One region of the Legionella sp. PC997 genome, then DNA from elsewhere that is predicted to be linked to it. Evidence: riboswitches for the same ligand, from Rfam matches in the RefSeq annotation. Region 1 holds a riboswitch; the other holds the start of a gene.

Region 1 (9,915 bases):
TGGTTAAAGACATCAACCACGTTTGCAACGCTGGGAATTGTAGAGTTACCTGAAAAAAAGGCGAATCCTGCTTGTATTCCTCGGGCAACATTACCACCTATACCCAAACTGTTATATGAGTTAGGGGCAATTGCTTCAAATGCGTGAATTGCCACGTCGGGAAGATATTCAATTGCTGCGGCATCTGGATTAGTAAGGTACTGAACCATAACTAAGGTTGCAACTAGGGCATTGTAGCCACGATAGACAGTACTCCAGTTCAAAAGGTTGTACATAGATACGGGTTGTAAGGGGGTTTTTTCTTGCTTTTCATAAGACATTATTAGTACTCCTAATTCGTGATCCAAAAAAATAATCCTCGCGCCACATTATAAATTAAACAATATTTAAATCACATGTTTTAATAAAAAAGTATTTTAAGAACAATTATTTACTGAGCGGAAATTCTTTGGCTAAAAAGTATTCAAAGAATATTTGGATCCATCTTACATTTTAAAACTATTATTGGTTGAGGGGCTAAGCTTCATACCATTAAGTATTTTTTCGAATACCTCAAAATTATTGGAATGGGAATTGGTATTAATTATGGGAAAAAGTAGATGTTGAAAAAAATCGGCTCTTTTTTCGATTTCTTCGGCATAGGTCTCTGCTACAAGCTCAGGCTCATTTTTAAAAGCACCACAACCCCAGGCACCCAGAACTGCATGGGTTTGTCCCACAAGGATTAAGGTATCCAGTTGAGCCGCGATTCGTCGACGTAAATCTTCTCTATGTTCTTTTAATACACTAGCCTCCTGTGATTGCGATTCAGCAAAGTGCTCGGGCGCAGCGGATCTTAATTCATAAAAAGAAAAAATACTCTCTGAAGGGAGAAACGCATAACTCAATTCTGGACTGGATGTTAGTCCAGATCCTCCATAGTCATCTACCGTCGAAGGCAGCAATACTTCCGGACCTCTAAAACATATTCTAGGTTCTGCACTATGGAGGGTTTTATAAATATCTGCAGTATCTAATGTAGGACAACGTGCTTTTACAATATCGTACTCGAGTTGGGTCATCATTTTTCTAGCTTCTACTAATGAGGCTCCTTCTTCAGTATATATAAACAGGTTTGAAGTCTTATCGAGTTTGACGATTTTATCCATCAATGAAAGTAAACATGAACTTCGGTGCCACATATTTTCTTCTTGAGCACTCCCACCTTCTAGGACAGCACCTCCGGGATATCGAGAATTTGCCATATTCAATACGGTGTAAATTACCGCATTTTTTTTGGTTGCTGTTAACGTGGCACTTCCCCAATCTTGATATTGGACTTCAACTTTCGGGTCAACCGAAGAAGCCACAGGTTTTAATTTTTTCCAACGTTCGAAATTACTAATTGCCGTTTTCTGTAAATCTAGATATTCCTTGGGAGTAGTTACTTTAATTATTGTTTCGTGGATACTATCATGACGCCAAAGATTACCAGATAAGCTTCCTGTCAGAAGGTTGGGTCTATGTGAGGAGTGAACCTCATGAATGGTAGAATAAATGTCATTTGCAGATACACGACCTCTGAAAAATCTCAACCGACCTAACATAATCTAGATCCTTAACTTTTGTGCATATATCGCAATGGACTCCAGTTTTCCTTTGGTTATGCGGGCAATAAAATAATCAATAAGAGCATATGTTTATCATAGTGTATCTAGTTTGGAATTCAAGAAGATCTTCTAAGTTTTCACTAGTATTCGTTGAAAGATAAGAATATTTGTTTTTCTTGAGCTTCGTCGTTTTATTAGAAAAAAAGCTGAAGAGAGGCCATAATATTTTTTATCTATAATTTAATTCATTAAATGAGGTATATTAAAAGTTCATAAACAAGGAGTGTTTATTATGATAAGAAATTCCATAAAAAATTTGAGTGGTCTTGTCATTCTTTCTTTTTCAATTCAAGCCCTTGCCCATGATACGATTCGAGTGCATGTCAAAACGAATGAAAAGACAGCTGCTGCATTAGGATATACTGTAGATGGTAAAAAAGCAGGAGCTCGAGGAAAGTATTATGAAGGAAAAGGGCCGGCAAATAGAGAATATGTGTTTGGATTTAGGAAAAATTCGGCCTTTGGTCCCGACGTGCTATGCGGATCTCAAGTTCTAACTAAAGATAGTATTGTCACTTTAATTACTAAAGGTGATAGTTGCTCAATTGTAGTAAATTAAATAGGAACTATAGAATTAGTTCATGCTTTATGATGTATTCAATGAAACATCATCGAGATGGAGTCTATCGGAATGATAGTGCTGCATCCTCGATCATTTGTTCATAAACCAAAACTAAAACTGAACCATGATGAACCTCCAAAACAATATCAGGTGTTTGAGCTCGATTAAAACATGAGGTTTGTCCTGGAAATGAAAGATGAGTATTATTGAGCTCCCATCGCAGACCAATTGAAGAGAGGATTGCTTCTGGTATTCCCATTAATGAAATTTTTGTATGGACTGGCAAGGAAAGATTAATCTTGGATTGTGCATTCATCACAAATCCCCTTATCGGTGGTGCATATAAAAGACAGTTGGTCCCCATAAAGATATTCATGTTATTTAGTACATGATCCAAATGTCCCCCATTTACCCCAACCACAATAGCGGGTAATAAATCCTGGTCTTTTAAATAACCCAGGGCCTTTTGATAATCACTACTGCTTTGATCCGGGATATGAAGAAAAGGGTGGTTTTTCAGAAGAGCTGGATGGACTGAATCTAAGTCCCCAGTGATTAATTGAGGACGAATTCCCTGTTCAAATAAACTATTTGCCGCGCCATCAGCTGCAATAATTGGCAAATTCATCGCAATGAAAAAAGATGAATCAGGTAAATTTCCATTGAGACATAAAATGGATTGATACCCAGTTAAATTAATTACATCGTGTATCATAATGTCTTTTTAATAAAATAAGGAGCAAACTGACAATTAAACCCACTACATTCGAGCTGGTTACAAAAAATGAGTCGGTGCTACTTCCATATATAATCCAAGCTATCGAACAAATGAGGTAATTAATCAGCATAATCATGGAGAGATCTTGGGTGGATCGGGTTTTTAACGATTTAATAATTTGTGGTAATAAACCAATAAAGGAAGTAATAAAAGCAATCATACCTGAGAGCATAACAATAGACACATTTTCCTCCGCTCAGACGAATGAGATCAGGTTCAAAGGGTTGGTTTAATTCCTCTCAGCCCTTAACGGGCACCCCCAATGTACAAAAATCATTCTAACATGAATCATGCGAATCCTGAAGGTCTATTTAAAATACTGTGTTTTCGTTTTAGGTATACACAGAGACTCTTTGTGCTAAAGGCTTTGATCTAGTACTATTGCGCTCAACTTGGCTTTAATTTAATCAAAAAGCAATATTTTTTTATCTGTTCAAAGGGATTTTTTATTAGGATAATGAGACCACGATGTCAGTTTGGTAAAAATTTTTTCCTCCAAATTGATATTAGACTAGGTCATTGATCCTTAAAGACTGGTTCCTTGAGGATGTTTTTTCAGATAAGGAATAAAAATGAAAAGAATTACTTTGTTAATCATGGGATTGGCCCTAACGGGTGGAGCAATTGCGGAAAGCGGACCCAAAGAGGAAGTCCGCCATATTGTGACACTCAATGGGCTCACTCAAGGAGATGGACGATATATTCGAACTGATGTTACAGAGAATGGTCAATATAGGTATGGCTATTATTTTTGTGGAACCCGGCATAGCATAGTATATGGGGATATGGTGTTTGCGGATGAAGTAGGTGAGTCTTACCGTGTGGAACGATCGATTAAATTTTCGATATGTCAGGATGAAATGTTAAGCGAATGTGAAGAATTTGCCTCGGACCATTTTACTATTTTTAAGAATAAAGAAGGTTATTTAGAAACGGATAGTCGTCCTGTTTTACCTATTAGTGTAGCCTCACTAAAAGACTCCTTTAAAGCATGTCAACCTAACCCAGAAGAAGACAATCGGATGAAAAAAGTAATTCATGCTGGGAGCAATTATTTGATTCGTAAAGGTTAATTGGAAATAGCGCTAGGGGCGCAGCATACCCTTGGGAATTTTGCTACCATCTCCCGTGAGTTGTAGGTCTTGCTGCGCTTATTAAAGCCTCAAGAAATCATGGCCGAAGGTCCCAAATTTTTTCTTAAACTTAGAGCAAAAATAGCGAGATTTTACTATAATGGCCCGCTTTCTTTTTTAAAATGAATATTATGTCCCAACCACGAACTTCGATTTTGCTAATTGGATTATTATCAGCCTTTTCCTTACTTACCTTTGACCTTTATCAACCTTCGCTGCCTTATATCACTAATGTTTTTGGTACCACTCATAGCTTAAGTCAATTAACCTTAAGTATTTATTTGCTTGTGTTTGGTGTGACCCAATTGATCTGGGGACCATTAATCGATCATTTTGGACGACGCCGTTTGTTACCTGGCAGCTTGTTTCTTGCTGTTCTTGCCAGTTTAATCTGTGCTTTTGCAACGAATATCTATGTACTCATTCTGGGACGCGCCTTACAAGGATTTGCTTTGTGTTGTGCGAATTTGATTGCTTTTTCAATATCTCGGGATTTTGAGGATACCATAGAGCGAGCTAAGGTTCTGTCCTATGTTTCGATGATTGTTTCAATTTCACCTATTCTTGCTCCGGTATTGGGTTCACTGATTTTTACCTATTATGGTTGGCAGGCTAATTTCATATTAATGGCGGTAATTGGATTAACACTATTACTGCAATCGCGTAAAGGATTGTTTGAGTCTCCCTTTTGGAAACAACCCCAAGAATCTTTTATGGTTAAAAAAGTAATTAAAGCCTATCAAGAGATCATTCCATCTCCCGCTCTTTGGAGTGGTTCTTTTATTATGATGTTTAGTTTCGCAGCCGTAATGCTTTCGGTGATTAATTCGTCCTATATTATTATTGATCAATTTGGGTTTTCCCCTTTGGTATACGGTGTTATTTTTATTATTAATGGTTTAAATATTATTGTGGGCAACTATTTAGGTATTTGGCTTCGTAAATATTTCAGCATGGCATCGACTATTAGTCTTGGAGCATGGTTTATTATTATTGGTGGATTTGCGATGTTAGTATGTGCAGCTTTTTATGAATTCAATTTGTATGCTCTATCTTTTGCATTAATTTGTAATTTAGGAATTAGCTTAGCTGCTCCTGCTACCATGTCCATCATGCTCGCAGATTATAAAGAAAATACCGGACTTGCACTGGCTATAATCCATACCGTGCGTATGTTTGGCTCATCGGTTTTAACAATCATAAGTGCCTATTTGCTAATTCAAACGCTAAATGCCTTGCCTTTAGGTTTAATTGTTTGTGGACTTGGTGCGCTTTATAGTTCTTGGCATTTTAATCGTCTAACAGCCGAATCGGATGACTCAGGATTGCGTGAGGCAGAAGCTGCCTAGTCTGCACGTTATTTACCCAACGAAGACTCTGATTAAATTCATAATCCAGGATGTATAAAGTTCTTCTTATGTAATTCTTAGAATTTCAAGGGGTGCATGTGGTATCATTTTGTTTTCACACGTACTTATTGTAAAGAATGAAAATAAAAATTTTCTTTTATGGATTATTAGTAAATCTTCAAGTTTTTGCTGCTCCTCATTTTGTACCGGCGGAACCATCTTCGGCCAGTCAGTATGAGATCAACGGAGCTGCATTATGTTCCACTGCTAAAGAAACCCTGGCTTATTTAAATAAGGGCAACCATTATGATTCACGTGTTATTCATGAGGGTACTGTTTTCCCTGTACCCGTAGCACGAGTCAAAGCCACTTTACTATTCATTTGCCAACACCAAAACGAATTGAACAATCCTGCGTTCATAAAAAAACATTTTGATTTTGTTCGCTGGTATCCTGATCTGGAACAAGCGAAACCTTTAAAGAGAAAAAAATCACTTCTTGCTCATTTGCCCCAAGATAAAATTTTAATGACCAAATATTATGTACACCGTGCGAAGGCATCAACCCAGCCTAGCGCAGCCTATCCATTTGCTCTGTACGGACTTCCTCGAGATGAGGAATCATTAACACTTGAAGAGGCCGATGCAAAACCCGGACTGACACGGTTCCACTACGGCAAGCAAGCTATATTAAAAGGTGCATTGAGGGATAAGAATGTTCCTGTCTTGGCTTACTTTAACCGAGATGATCTAGAGGCGGCATTAATGCAGGGCACTCTGGTCGCAGATTTTGGCAAGAACCAGACAAAAATCTTTAATGTTCATCGTTGCAATAATATTGCATACGACAAAGCTAAAAACCCCTATCAACAAGAACGTTACTGGTATTTTAAACCGGTAGCAGGAATTAAAGGGTATGGAAAAGACGCAGATCATAAAATTACAGTAAATCCAGCGGTCACTTTTGCCGCAGATCTTGAACATTTTGGTTTAGGGAAACTGTTGTTGATCCAATATCCCGATCGAGCAGGTAAAATGGTGACCCGAGCTGGTATTTTTGCAGATACAGGTGGTGCATTCCAAAACAATTTATACCAAGTTGATTTTCTAGCAGGGAGTTATGCGGGGAGAGAGGAGTTCACCCAAGCAGCTCGCCATTTGCCCGATTATGTGGCTGCCTACTTTATGGTATTGAAAAAATGAAAATTTTCATATTCTGCTTATTTTTTTTAAATTCTTTGGCCCATGCATTTTCGTGTTATGATCCGCAAGTTATTCATAAGAAACCTATCCAATTTAATAAACAACGAATTGCTTTAACACGTCAATATCAATTAGCTCATTATGGGATTGACTCTAAATCAATTGAAATTGAACCTAAAATGATCGTCTTACATTGGACGTGTATTTCCACGCTCAAGGCAACTTTTCGTGTTTTTGATCCTCCTACGTTCCCACAGAATTCACCCCGTATTAAAGAATTGCCGGGTACCTTGAATGTCTCAAGTCATTTTTTAGTTGATCGTGATGGAAGTATTTATCAGCTCATGCCAGAACACTGGATGGCAAGACATGTTATTGGATTGAACCATTATGCGATCGGCATTGAAAATATAGGCGGTATAGATGGTAAGGATGATCTAACTGAGGCCCAAACTAAAGCCAATGCATTTTTAGTGTGTTATCTCAAAAAGAAATATCCTGAAATAGAATATGTTATTGGACATAATGAATATTTGAATTTTAAAAACACCTCACTTTGGCTTGAACGCGATCCGAATTATCAAACCGATAAAGAGGATCCCGGTCCAAATTTTCGAAAGCGTGTCATGAAATTAGTTCACGGTTAGTAACAGAATTAAAATGTGGTGGGATTTAGTTTAGCGGACCTGGTGGTCAAAGAATAAGATCAACTATTACTATCAATTTATAGGCTTACAGTCATGGAACACTTTCCTGAATTCCCATACTTTTTTATCTTTGGCTTTGGTTATACGGCCGAATTTTTAGCGAGAGAACTTTCTCAATTGAATTTTAGAGTGGTTGGTACAACTCGAGATAAAGATAAAATTCTAAATAATGTTCAAAAAGATTACAAATTCATTGATTTTAATGGGGAGGAAATAGCCTATTACTTAAATAAGGCAACTCACATTTTAGTCAGTATCCCCCCTTCAGGCCATGGTGATCCTGTCCTTTCATGTTTTAGTGATTTAATCACGCAAAACAAAACACATATTCAATGGATGGGATATCTTTCTTCTACAAGTGTTTATGGGGATCATCAGGGGGCGTGGGTAACGGAGGAATCGGACTCTAAAGCAGCAGGAAGTCAAGGTAAGTTAAGATTAATTGCTGAAAATAAATGGATGATTTTTGCCAGAGAACATGGAATTCCACTTCATATTTTTAGATTGGCAGGAATCTATGGACCACATCGTAATGCAATAGAACGAATCATCGGCGGAAAAAAAGTCAGTATTTACAAAGAGGGACAAGTTTTCTCCAGAATCCATGTTGCAGATATTGCTGCAGTCATTAAGGCCTCTATAATGAATTCGCAGCCTTATTCAATTTATAATGTTGCGGACGATGAACCTACCCCGGCGCATATTGTGGATGCCTACGCTGCATCATTACTCAATCGGCCGCCTTTACCACTTCTCTCATGGGAAACAGCAACCCTATCTCCAATGGAACAACAATTTTATGCAAGTAATCGTCGGGTTTCTAATGCTAAGATTAAAGAAAAATTAAAGATAGACCTGCTTTATCCTTCTTATAGAGAAGGATTAACTCAACTTTTTAATGATAGTTATAAGGGAAAAATTTAGAGCTTCGAACTTGTAGAAATAAAATTGCTACAATAAATAAGTGTGCTTTATGAGAGACCGATTCAATGCATGGAGCGACTATGTCGGACGAATTACTAGATGTGCTGGTTGTTGGGGCTGGACCTGTGGGTTTATTTTGTGCAAATGAACTAACTCGTCAGGGTTTGAATTGTCGGATAATTGATAAAAAGTTAACAACTAGTGATAAATCCAAAGCATTAGCGATTCATATTCGAACACTTGATCTTCTTAGGGATTGTGGTTTTATCGAAGAAATTCTGATTCAAGGACATAAAGTTGATGGCGTCTTGTTTAAATCTAAAGGTCAAGAGTTAATTCATGCAACCTATGCAAACGTCGAAGCAAATTACCATTTTGTTATTGATCTTCCACAAAGTAAAACAGAACAAATTCTCCATCAAGGGTTGATTGATAGAGGATTGCATGTTGAGTGGCAAACGGAACTTACACAAATAGAACAAGCCTCCAATCATGTCGTATCTACCCTAAAACATGTTGATGGCCGTATCGAAGTAGTTCAGGCGAGTTGGGTTATTGCGTGTGATGGTTCACATAGTACCTTAAGAAAGCAAGTTAATGCCGAATTTATAGGTTCTTCGTATAAGCAAACATGGTGGTTGGCTGATGTATTGATTGATTGGAAATTACCTGAAGATAAATTTATTCTTTATGTCAGTGACAAAGGTCCAGCCGCATGCTTTCCCATGGGAGACAAACGATATCGTATCGTTATGACCGCCCCCGGAAAAATTATGAGCCAGGAGCCCACAATGGAGGATATAGTCCAGGCTTTTAAATTGCGATGTACGGATCCAGCCACACTTCATGATCCTGTTTGGATCAGCCAATTCGGTATCGATCACAAACAGATCCAAAATTATCGTTATGGTCGGGTATTTTTTGCAGGTGATGCAGCGCATGTTCATAGTCCTATGGGGGGACAAGGTTTAAACACTGGCTTACAAGATATCTATAATTTGGCTTGGAAATTAGCGCTCGTACATAAAGGATTGGCACATGATGCCTTACTGGATAGTTACCACAGTGAACGTCACCCCATTGCAGCAGGAGTTTTGAAAAAAACCGGGGTAATGACCCATTTAATTATGATAAGCAATCCATTGCTAATTAGGTTACGCAATTTTATTTTACATAATGCCATGTCGTTTGATGCGATGAAAAATTTCATCCTTAATGATCTGGCTGAATTGTCCGTGAATTATGCTAAGAGCCCCATCGTAAGAGTTCTGGGTCAAAAGACGCAGTTCAAAATAGGTGGATTTCTTCTTGATTTTCCTTTGGTTGATGCCCACAGTAAAGAGAAAAAGGAGTTACACCAAATAACCCAAGGGATACGACATCATTTATTATTGTTTACTGGTCTTGCATCGAATCAATCCGCTCTTTTATTTAAAATTGCAGCCGCTATGGAGGAGCGATTTAAAGGGTTAATCCAAACACACATAATATGTTCTAATTCTGAAATAACATTACCTGTTGAAGAGATGTCGCTATTAATTGACGAGAATCAAAAAATGCATCAGTACTTTAAACTCAATCAAGCCACTGCCGTCTTGATTCGTCCGGATA
Region 2 (9,915 bases), 1.7 Mb from region 1:
AGAAATAGATAGAGGGAAGTTGTACCAGCATGACTGTGATTATGAAACATACCTGGACAGAAGAGAGTCCATTCGTCTAAGCGAACAAAAGCAAAATAATTTATTTGATAAAAAGCTAGCCGAGGAGGAGGTATGGATTCGTACAGGAATCAAAGCACGGCGTACTCGAAATGAAGGGCGAGTTCGTGCCTTGAAAGCATTGCGTGAAGAATATAAAGCACGTCGAAATCAAGTGGGGAAGGTTAAAGCATTCACCCTTGATGTAACTCGTTCAGGTTCGGTCGTGATTGAAGCAAACCACGTTAATTACACCCTAGGAGATAAAACGATTTTACGTGATTTTTCCTTATTGCTGACTCGAGGCGATAAACTGGGAATAATTGGCCCTAACGGGTGTGGTAAAACGACTTTAGTACGACTATTGCTTGGAGAACTGCAGCCAGACTCTGGCGAGATAAAACTTGGTACGTCCCTGAGCGTTGCTTATTTTGATCAACTACGTCGGCAATTACATGAAGATCAAACCGTCATGTTTAATGTGGGTGATGGGGCCGATTATGTAACAATTAACGGCAAACAAAAGCATGTGGCCAGTTACTTGCGTGAATTTTTATTTTCATCCGAGCGGTTTAATCAACCGGTTTCGGTCCTTTCTGGTGGAGAAAGAAATAGGTTATTACTCGCAAAACTCTTTGCAAAACCAGTTAATCTGCTCGTGATGGATGAACCCACTAATGATTTAGATATTGAAACATTAGAACTTCTAGAAGACATGTTAGGGGAGTACCCTGGAACATTAATATTAATTAGCCACGATAGGGCTTTTATTAATCAGGTGGTTACCAGTGTTCTGGTTTATGAGGAAGCAGGGCAATTTAATGAGTTTGTTGGGGGTTATGATGAATATAAAATGCATAAGAAACAACAACAGCGTGATCAGGCAACAAAAGCACCGAGTGTCAAACGAACTACGCCAACAAATAAATTAAGTTTCAATGAGCAACGAGAGCTTGCACAATTACCCCAGAAAATTGAGTTATTGGAGTCAAAAATAGCAGAGTTACATTTAAAAATGGCTGATCCTAAATTTTACCAACAAGATGCTCAGATGATTGCAAAAATTAATCAAGGATTGGCTGAAGATGAAACGTTATTAACCCAACTTTATGAACGTTGGGAGGTATTAGAAGATGTTGAGAAAGGGAACAGATAAATGTTAGTAACATTAGCTTTGGTTGTTCTGTTAAGTTCGATTATAGTGTTCTTTTCAGAAGAATTTATCAAAGCCTTTAACAAACTCTTTGCTATAAAAGGTGCCAAATTAATTATACCCATGTTTGCTGCCTCCTGGCTCCTCTATACTTATAATTTTTGGGTTTTATGGGGATTATTTTACGCTCATGAACTATTACAAGATGTATTAAATTTAATAGTGCGTATAATGCCTTTTCAGAAGGGGGCGGTCTCATTAGTTTTGGTATTTATGCTAACTTTTCTTTCCGTTGTCCCGGTACTTATTTTTGATGTGTTCTACCGAAGAAAAAATTTTAAAGGATATGAACATCCTTATGTTGCGAGCGGTTTAATTTGGATACTAGCTGTTTTTCTATTAGTCATCATATGATCTTTGTAAAGAAATGTAATTTTTTTGTAAAGGTTCATGGGTCTTATTAATAAAACCTTAAGTTTTCTTTTTTATACTTCTTGCTTCAAATTTTGGAATTTAATAAAAAGAAAAAGGAGAATAAAGTGTCATATAAAAACCATCATCACCATAATCAAGTTACTGGTGTTCATTCTGGGGGCTCCCATCATCACAATCATGGTTCGCGATTGTACCCGCAAGTGGTCACAACCCCTTATAGCCCTACTGTTCAGGTTACATCCCGGCGTCCTCAAATTGCAGTAGTTTCTCCTTCCCCTTATCGTCAGCATTACTATTCTGGTGGTCCTGGAGTAGTACTCGTAGGTAGTTTGGTGCTTCTTCCTATTATTATCGTTGCAGTACTATTCAATCTTACTATGGGATTTACTGCAGCCTCAACTACCGCAGGAATTGCAGGAGCGGGTGCTGCAGGTGCACTTGGTTTGAATCTGGCAACTTTTGGGCTGGGTGGACTTGTTTTATATGGGGCTTTAGGTTTGGTTTCTATATACTCTAGTGCTAAAGAATGTTACGACAGCAATAAAAATGTGTTCGAGATGATTAAATCGAGAGTGGTTAATGATGATGGATTAACTTTTAAAGGAATTATAAAATCTGCAGGTGCAGTACTCTGGTCACCATTTTTGCTCATCGGTGGGTTGGCTGGAATGGGAGTTAAAGCAGCAATGAGAACTCGTTCATCCATCTCTCCAAGTTCTGAAAATCAGGGCGAAAGTATAGGTATAACAGGTTCTTATTCGGATATGGGTAATGTGTTTACACCTGGAAATACTGCGAGCTCAAGGAACGAAAGAAATCCGACTCATTATAGAAATGTGTTAGCTGATTCTACCGAATTGCCCGATCTTCATCTCTTAGATTCACAGACCTCTTTTACCTATACTATAAAAAATTAGAGACCAAGTAGTATTACTTGCAACGAGTTTCTCTACTCAAACTAGATGGCAGTTTTTGGGTTCGTGGTTGAACCCAAAAACTAAAATAAAATCCCTACTCCGATCAGAATAAAATTCTTTCCCCCTCTAAAGGAATGCTCTATAGAGCCATTTTCCCGTATGAGGAGAATTCCAGAGCAAACTATTCTAATAGGGCAGCTAGATGAAACAGAATCGTTTGGTTTTAGAACAAAATGAGCTCAATTACAAAAACTCCAACACAACAAACTGTTTGATGCTGAAATTGAAGGGTTACAATTGCGCAAAAAAAGAGTAATGATATTATCCTGGGAACCTCTAATACAATGTAAATATTCTCTTATTCATCAGGGATGATGAATGCTTGTAATCCGTGTATAATAGCGGCAATTTATTTTCAGGTTGCTCTATGAATAAACAGGATTTTTACTTTGACTTACCCCCAGAACTCATTGCGCAGTATCCATTGGCTAATCGCAGTGACTCACGTCTTTTAATCTATAACCGACAGAATGGTGAATATGGTCATTATCAGTTTCGTGAAATAGCAGATTTTTTAAATCCTGGCGATTTATTGGTAATGAATGATTCCAAGGTAATACCAGCCAGACTTTATGGCCATAAAACTACAGGTGGAAAAGTAGAGTTATTGGTTGAACGGATTACTAGCGAGTCTACTTTTCTCGCTCACATTAAAGCCAGTAAAGCGTTGAAGGCGGGCTCAATTATCAAGTTAGAGCAGAATAAAGAAATTAAAGTGATCGATCGAGATGATGATTTATTTCTTTGCCAAGCTGATATGGATGTCTTGAATTTATTGAATGGAATAGGACATATTCCATTACCCCCCTATATTACCCGAAATGATGAAATTTTGGATCAGAATCGTTATCAAACCGTTTATGCAAAATATGAAGGATCTGTGGCAGCTCCCACAGCAGGTTTACATTTTGATGAACACGTATTATCAAGCATACGTTCAAGAGGAGTTAGTGTAGCCTATCTTACGTTACATGTAGGAGCAGGAACATTTAGACCGGTTCGATGTGATAATATCAAAGATCATAAAATGCATAGTGAGCACTTTACAATAAGTGCTGAATTGTGTGAGGCAGTACACCTCACGAAGGCTGCGGGAAATCGTGTAATTGCAGTAGGGACAACCGCTTTGCGTAGTCTTGAGAGTGCTGCACAAAATGGAACACTGACGCCTTGTAATAAAGACACAGATATCTTTATTTACCCAGGATATGAGTTTAAGATTTGCGATGGATTAATGACTAATTTTCACTTGCCTGAGTCTACTTTATTAATGCTCGTTTCAGCATTTATTGGCCATAAACAAGCAATGATGCTTTACCAGGAAGCAATTGAAAAAAGATACAGGTTTTTTAGTTATGGCGACACCAGTTTATTGCTGTAAATCAGGAGATCAGGAATGTTGGCTGCAATACAAAATTTTATCCCTGTTTTAACTTCAGAGGCCGGTTTGTGCCTCACAATGGCCAATTGGCAAGAGGCAAAGGTTACCGCAGCATCTTATTCCTTAGAAAGTTTGTTGTATAAGCCTGGTCAAAATGTACTTAAAAAAATATCTAATTTAGCGCATTATCTGGCATGTCCAGGGGTTATGATAATCAATGCCGCCTCACTTGTTGCCAATAAAGAAAAAGTTTATGTTCTCAAGTCTCCTTATGATGGTTCTCGAATCAAATTGACCGCTGTGGAACTTATCGAACTGATCAAGCATCTTAAGCCTAACGCAATACTCTTGCCCCAAAATATCATGCGTGATTTTCCACAAATTTGGGATAATTGGAATGAGGATATCATCCCCTTTCTTCATAGTGATGACTTAGAAAAGCATACGGTTATTCTACCCCATGGGGTTTATTTTAAAATTTTGAATGAACCGAATGGTGCAAAATTAGACCAATGGGCCAATATCCCTCGTTATGTAGCGGGCTGTTTTGATTCTGAGTTAATCCAGGGCTTGCTTCAACAGGGGATAGAATTTATTGAGACGGATGAGCCAGCACAAGCAGCTATACAAGGAAGAGTATACAGCCACACTGGTACTTTAGACCTAATGGATTCAAAAGCAGCAATGGACTTTGAAATGATCGATGCAGACTGTGTTTGTCCTACATGCTCGCAACAATTTACCCGGGCTTATTTACACCATCTGTTGCATCATACTCCTTTATTATGTCAGCGATTTTTGATCCAACATAATGTGTTTTATGTGCAAAATTTATGATTCAAGTTGTTGACCTCTAACCCGTCACTTTAACCCTCACTGCCTTAAAGATGTATTTTCATGAAAAGGGGAGGGGGAGCTATGTTCTCTGCTTCCTTTTGGAGAGAAAGTGTCTGTAAGCGGATGAGAGGGGTATCTAATAATGTTTGACAGTTTTTTCCATACCCGATAGCATTACGGACAATTTGATGGCGCGGGGTGTCGTTATTAACGACTGAGAAATACCCGTTGAACTTGATCTGGTTCATACCAGCGTAAGAACGCCTTAAATCTGTATTATTTAAGCCAGTTAATTTCAGAGTACTTTGTATCCAAATGATGGGGGCTCTGTTAAGTTTTACGACTCGCGGAATGCAGATTCTTTCTTCTATTAAGTCTTAGCGCGATACCTCTAGCCATCCTATTTTATTTATTAATACAAGGAGCTATGGCATGAGCGCGTTATCTACGAGAACTACCTTACTACTTAATTGGTATGCAAACCCTTATCATACCCCCATCTTTGTTGCCCATGCGTTAGGTTATTATCAACAGGAGGGTATTAAGCTGGCGATTTTAGAGCCAAGCGATCCTAGCGATGTGACCGAAATTGTGGGAATGGGGCATGTTGATTTTGGGGTCAAAGCTATGATTCATACCTTAGCTGCTCGTGCAAAAGGCTATGCTGTTACCTCAATTGGTACATTATTGGATGAACCTCCTACTGGACTCATTGCCCTTAAATCCAGTGGCATTCAATCTTTTCAGGATATTGTTGGTAAACGAGTTGGTTATATTGGTGAGTTTGGCAAAATCATTATTGATAATTTGGCAACTTTAGCTGGGATTGATCCTTCAAGTTATGAAACAGTTCGCATCGGCATGAATGTTACTGATGCTATTTGTCGTGACCTCATAGATACAGGAATTGGTTTTATTAATTTTCAGAAAGTTGAGTTAGAACATTTACGAGGTGAAACGGTATTTCTGCGTATCGATCAGCTTGCCGGATTAGGCTGTTGTTGTTTTTGCTCCATTCAATTTATTGTGCCAGAACGCATGTTAAAAAAGCCAGAACTTCTTAAAGGATTTCTCAATGCCACCCAACGTGGTGCGGCCTTTACCACCGAAAATCCCGACGAAGCCTATGAACTTTTATGTAGGGCAAAGCCTCAATTAAGAACTCCTATGTACCATACAATTTTCATCCGTAGTTTACCTTTTTTCTCGCGCACGCTTTTAAATGTGGAGCGTGATTGGAATAAGGTAGAGCGGTTCGGCAAGCATTTGGGAATTATCAATGAATCTTTTGCAGTTAATTCTTGTTATACAAATGAGTTCCTTCCTAAAACTCCTCATTCTGACCTAGAACCCATTGCATGTTGTGTTAGTGAATGAAATTAAGGATGCAGCCTATGTGCGGCTGCACTCAGGCTGTAATATTGAAAAGTGATTCATTAAATGAAAAACGTTGCTGTTGTTGGTGCTGGAGTTATGGGATGTTTATTAGCTTTACGTTTAAAAAACGAAGGCTGGCAAGTGACATTATTCGAGGCAGAAGGATTTTTTAATAATTGCAGTAATGCAGCAGCAGGACTTTTGTCACCCATGTCTGAACTCGATAAGGCGGACCAAATGATTTTTAATTTGGGTATGGAGTCAGTTGACGTTTTATGGGAGTCCATTCTAAACCAGTTAGAGGTGCCCGTATATTTTTGCCAAAAAGGATCTCTTGTAGTGCATCATCCCCAAGATAAAGCAGAATGGCAGCAATTTAGTTCCAGAATTGTAAATAAATTAAGCGATTCCTGTTATCAGTTGCTCCCTCAAAATGAACTAAGTCAACTGGAACCAGAACTGAATCATTTAAAAATGGCTTATTATTTTCCCAAAGAAGCACAACTTGATAATCAGACCTTGTTGCAGGAACTTAAAAAACATCTTTGTCAGTGCGGTGTTATCTGGCGAGATTATAGTTTTGTTTCTTGGGTGCATCCAGGCAAGATAGAAACAGGAGGAGCGCTTTATCCATTTGATTTTGTTTTTGATTGCAGAGGACTTGGAGCCAAAAGTACTTTTCCAAATTTACGTGGGCTTCGTGGTGAACTTCTTTGGCTGTATGCACCGGATGTTCAATTAAACAGGCCGATACGTCTTTTGCATCCACGATATAATATTTATATTGCACCTCGTCCTAACTCTTATTACCTTATCGGCGCCAGCGAATTAGAAACAGAAGACTTCAGTCCTATTTCAGTGCGTACAACACTTGAATTATTAACTGCTGCCTACTACGTGCACAGAGGTTTTGCTGAAGCACGGATAATTAAGACAGTAACACATTGCCGTCCGACTTTAGTCCACCATCAGCCACGTATAAGATATGCCCAACAATTTATTGCTGTTAATGGACTCTATCGGCATGGATATTTAATTGCTCCGGCATTAGTAGAAGAAATTTTACGTGGACTAAAGAGCAATCAAAAAGACCTTTGTTACCCTGAGCTTTGGGAGGCTTATTCATGATCATTTTTATAAATGATAAATCCTTCACTCTTGATTCATCTTGTACCTTACAGGAACTGCTTGAGCAAATCGAAGGTATTGCTGCGCATGTAGCAATAGCAATAAATAATCAGTTCGTTCCTAAACCTATGTTTTCCAACACTATATTGTGTGAAGGAGACCGTATTGATTTGATTGTTCCGATGCAGGGAGGATAGGGTATGTGGTATTTAGCAGATAAACCGTTAACAAGCCGATTACTTCTAGGTACAGCAGGCTATCCATCACTTGAGGTAATGACCGAGGCTGTTCGAGCTTCTAAAACGAACGTAATTACGGTGTCTTTAAAACGGCAAATGCCTTGTAATATGGGGGGAGATTTATTTTGGCAGACTGTACGTTCTTTGGGTTGCCATATACTGCCTAATACTGCGGGCTGTCGTGACGCACAAACTGCTATTACTACAGCTGAAATGGCACGTGAATTATTTCAAACTTCCTGGATTAAATTGGAAGTAATAGGAGATGATTACAGTTTACAACCCGAGCCTTTTGAATTGCTGCATGCGGCTACTGAATTAGTGAAACGAGGATTTGAAGTATTCCCTTATTGTACGGAGGATTTAGTTTTATGTCAGCGATTAGTTGATTGCGGATGTAGGATTTTGATGCCTTGGGCCGCTCCTATAGGTTCTGGAAAAGGCTTGCTAAACCCCTTTGCATTGGAGACCTTACGCCAACGATTATCTGATATTACTCTGATTGTCGATGCAGGAATCGGGAAACCTTCTCATGCCACACGGATTCTGGAATTAGGTTTTGATGCAGTCTTATTAAATAGCGCGGTGGCCTCATCGATTCATCCAGTAACCATGGCTGAAGCTTTTTCACATGCAGTCATCGCAGGACGTTCTGCTTTTGAAGCAGGCCTTATGCCTGAACGAATTACGGCACAATCGTGTACCCCTTTAATCGATACGCCATTTTGGCATCAGGAGACCGCATTATGAGCGTTGTGTGGTGCAACACGGATAATGAAGCAGATAAAAAAACTTTTCGCGGCTTGGGTCTGTTGCCAACACAGCGATTTCAAATCGAGAATCGGCCTGCTGCCATCAAAATTGAAGAGAGATTTTCTACCGAGGACCTGCAAATTCTCAATCATTATACCGGCCCAGTAGTTTGGGATTTTAACTTATCATTACGGAAGGATGGTGAGGAGAAAAGGGGTACTGTAAGATTTTCTTTTGCCGATGTTTTGGTGCTGAATACACGTGAAGCTGAAGTCATTTTAAATGGCCAAGTAGACACGCACCAAGCCATGCAAGAGGCGGCACATAAACTGCTAGCTTTTGGCGCTAAAAGTGTATTTCTCTTAGGATCGACTATGCAGAAATCCTCACGTCAGCATGATTATTGGACCAATGGAACCACTTCTTTTTGGCTCACTCAAAATCGTGTTTCTGATTCAAAATATCCAGAACTTCGTTCGATTCTCTCCGCGGCAATTACTGGTGCACTGGCTCTTGGCCATTTACTTGAAGATGCATTAATCATTGCAAAAATGTATGTTCATCAGGCAGTACGTCGAGGACAAAATAATGTTTATTATGGAGCTTTTCCAGAAGATGAAGCAGATTTACCTTATCTTGCTTCCGAACCATTATACGATCCACCGCAACCATTTAAGCCATGTCATCGTTTAGGTCTTTATCCAGTGGTTGATCGGTTTTCTTGGGTAGAACGGCTTTTGAATCTTGGAGTCAAAACCATTCAATTACGGGTTAAAGAACAAACTAAAAGCCTAGAAGAAGAAATGCGGCGAAGTATCGCCCTGGCTAAAAAGTATCAGGCAACTCTATTTATAAATGATTACTGGGAAATGGCTTTAGAGTTAAATGCTGAAGCAGTGCATTTAGGACAATCCGATTTGGATACTGCAGATCTTGAGGCACTTAGAAAGCAGGGGATTTTGCTGGGAGTGAGTACTCATTGTTACTACGAAGTCGCACGAGCGCATGCACTGCGTCCTTCATATATTGCAATTGGCCCTATTTTTCCAACAACAAGCAAAGTAATGTCTTTTACCGCCCAAGGCATTGAAGGCTTACAACGTTGGACCCGTACCTTACATTATCCTTTAGTCGCTATAGGAGGAATTAATATTGAGCGTATGCCTGCTGTAGTGGCTACCGGTATCCAAGGTGTTGCTCTTATTTCTGCAATTACAGAAGCAGAAGATCCACAACAATCCACCCTAAAGCTTTTAAATTTAATGGAACAATGAGGGCTGAGTATGTCTGTTTCATCCGAGGTACAACGCTATATACAGCAAATAAAATTAGAAGAGATAGGTCTTCAAGGACAAGAAAAACTCCAAAGAGCACGTGTATTATGTGTTGGCGCGGGAGGAATTGGAGCGACGTTACTCCCGTACCTTGCTGGTGCTGGGGTAGGGAATTTAGGCATAATTGATGATGATGTTATTGAGGAAAGTAATTTACATCGGCAAATACTTTACCAAGAAAAAGACATCCACCAACTAAAAGCAGCCACTGCAAAACTGAAATTAGAGGCTTTGAATTCAAATA

The links. A riboswitch is a leader RNA that binds a small molecule or an ion and turns the genes downstream of it on or off. The one in region 1 is predicted to bind thiamine pyrophosphate.
Positions count from the first base shown of each region.
Region 2: it holds a riboswitch for thiamine pyrophosphate, as region 1 does, so the genes downstream of both, HBNCFIEN_RS05215 (ABC transporter substrate-binding protein) here and HBNCFIEN_RS14400 (SemiSWEET family sugar transporter) in region 1, are expected to answer to the same signal.

Region 1 is NZ_CP059576.1:3,273,864-3,283,778, reverse strand. It holds gene HBNCFIEN_RS14420 (hypothetical protein) at 1-320, opposite strand, end outside; gene HBNCFIEN_RS14415 (poly(ADP-ribose) glycohydrolase domain-containing protein) at 486-1,586, opposite strand; gene HBNCFIEN_RS14410 (hypothetical protein) at 1,882-2,208, shown strand; gene HBNCFIEN_RS14405 (thiamine diphosphokinase) at 2,273-2,926, opposite strand; gene HBNCFIEN_RS14400 (SemiSWEET family sugar transporter) at 2,907-3,173, opposite strand; TPP riboswitch at 3,160-3,260, opposite strand; gene HBNCFIEN_RS14395 (hypothetical protein) at 3,562-4,062, shown strand; gene HBNCFIEN_RS14390 (multidrug effflux MFS transporter) at 4,254-5,471, shown strand; gene HBNCFIEN_RS14385 (hypothetical protein) at 5,609-6,673, shown strand; gene HBNCFIEN_RS14380 (N-acetylmuramoyl-L-alanine amidase) at 6,670-7,320, shown strand; gene HBNCFIEN_RS14375 (SDR family oxidoreductase) at 7,414-8,304, shown strand; gene HBNCFIEN_RS14370 (FAD-dependent monooxygenase) at 8,385-9,915, shown strand, end outside.
Region 2 is NZ_CP059576.1:1,245,152-1,255,066, forward strand. It holds gene HBNCFIEN_RS05190 (ATP-binding cassette domain-containing protein) at 1-1,213, shown strand, start outside; gene HBNCFIEN_RS05195 (hypothetical protein) at 1,214-1,624, shown strand; gene HBNCFIEN_RS05200 (hypothetical protein) at 1,750-2,562, shown strand; gene queA (tRNA preQ1(34) S-adenosylmethionine ribosyltransferase-isomerase QueA) at 2,990-4,003, shown strand; gene HBNCFIEN_RS05210 (tRNA-guanine transglycosylase) at 4,019-4,840, shown strand; TPP riboswitch at 5,025-5,118, shown strand; gene HBNCFIEN_RS05215 (ABC transporter substrate-binding protein) at 5,273-6,217, shown strand; gene HBNCFIEN_RS05220 (FAD-dependent oxidoreductase) at 6,281-7,345, shown strand; gene thiS (sulfur carrier protein ThiS) at 7,342-7,542, shown strand; gene HBNCFIEN_RS05230 (thiazole synthase) at 7,546-8,334, shown strand; gene thiE (thiamine phosphate synthase) at 8,331-9,611, shown strand; gene HBNCFIEN_RS05240 (HesA/MoeB/ThiF family protein) at 9,621-9,915, shown strand, end outside.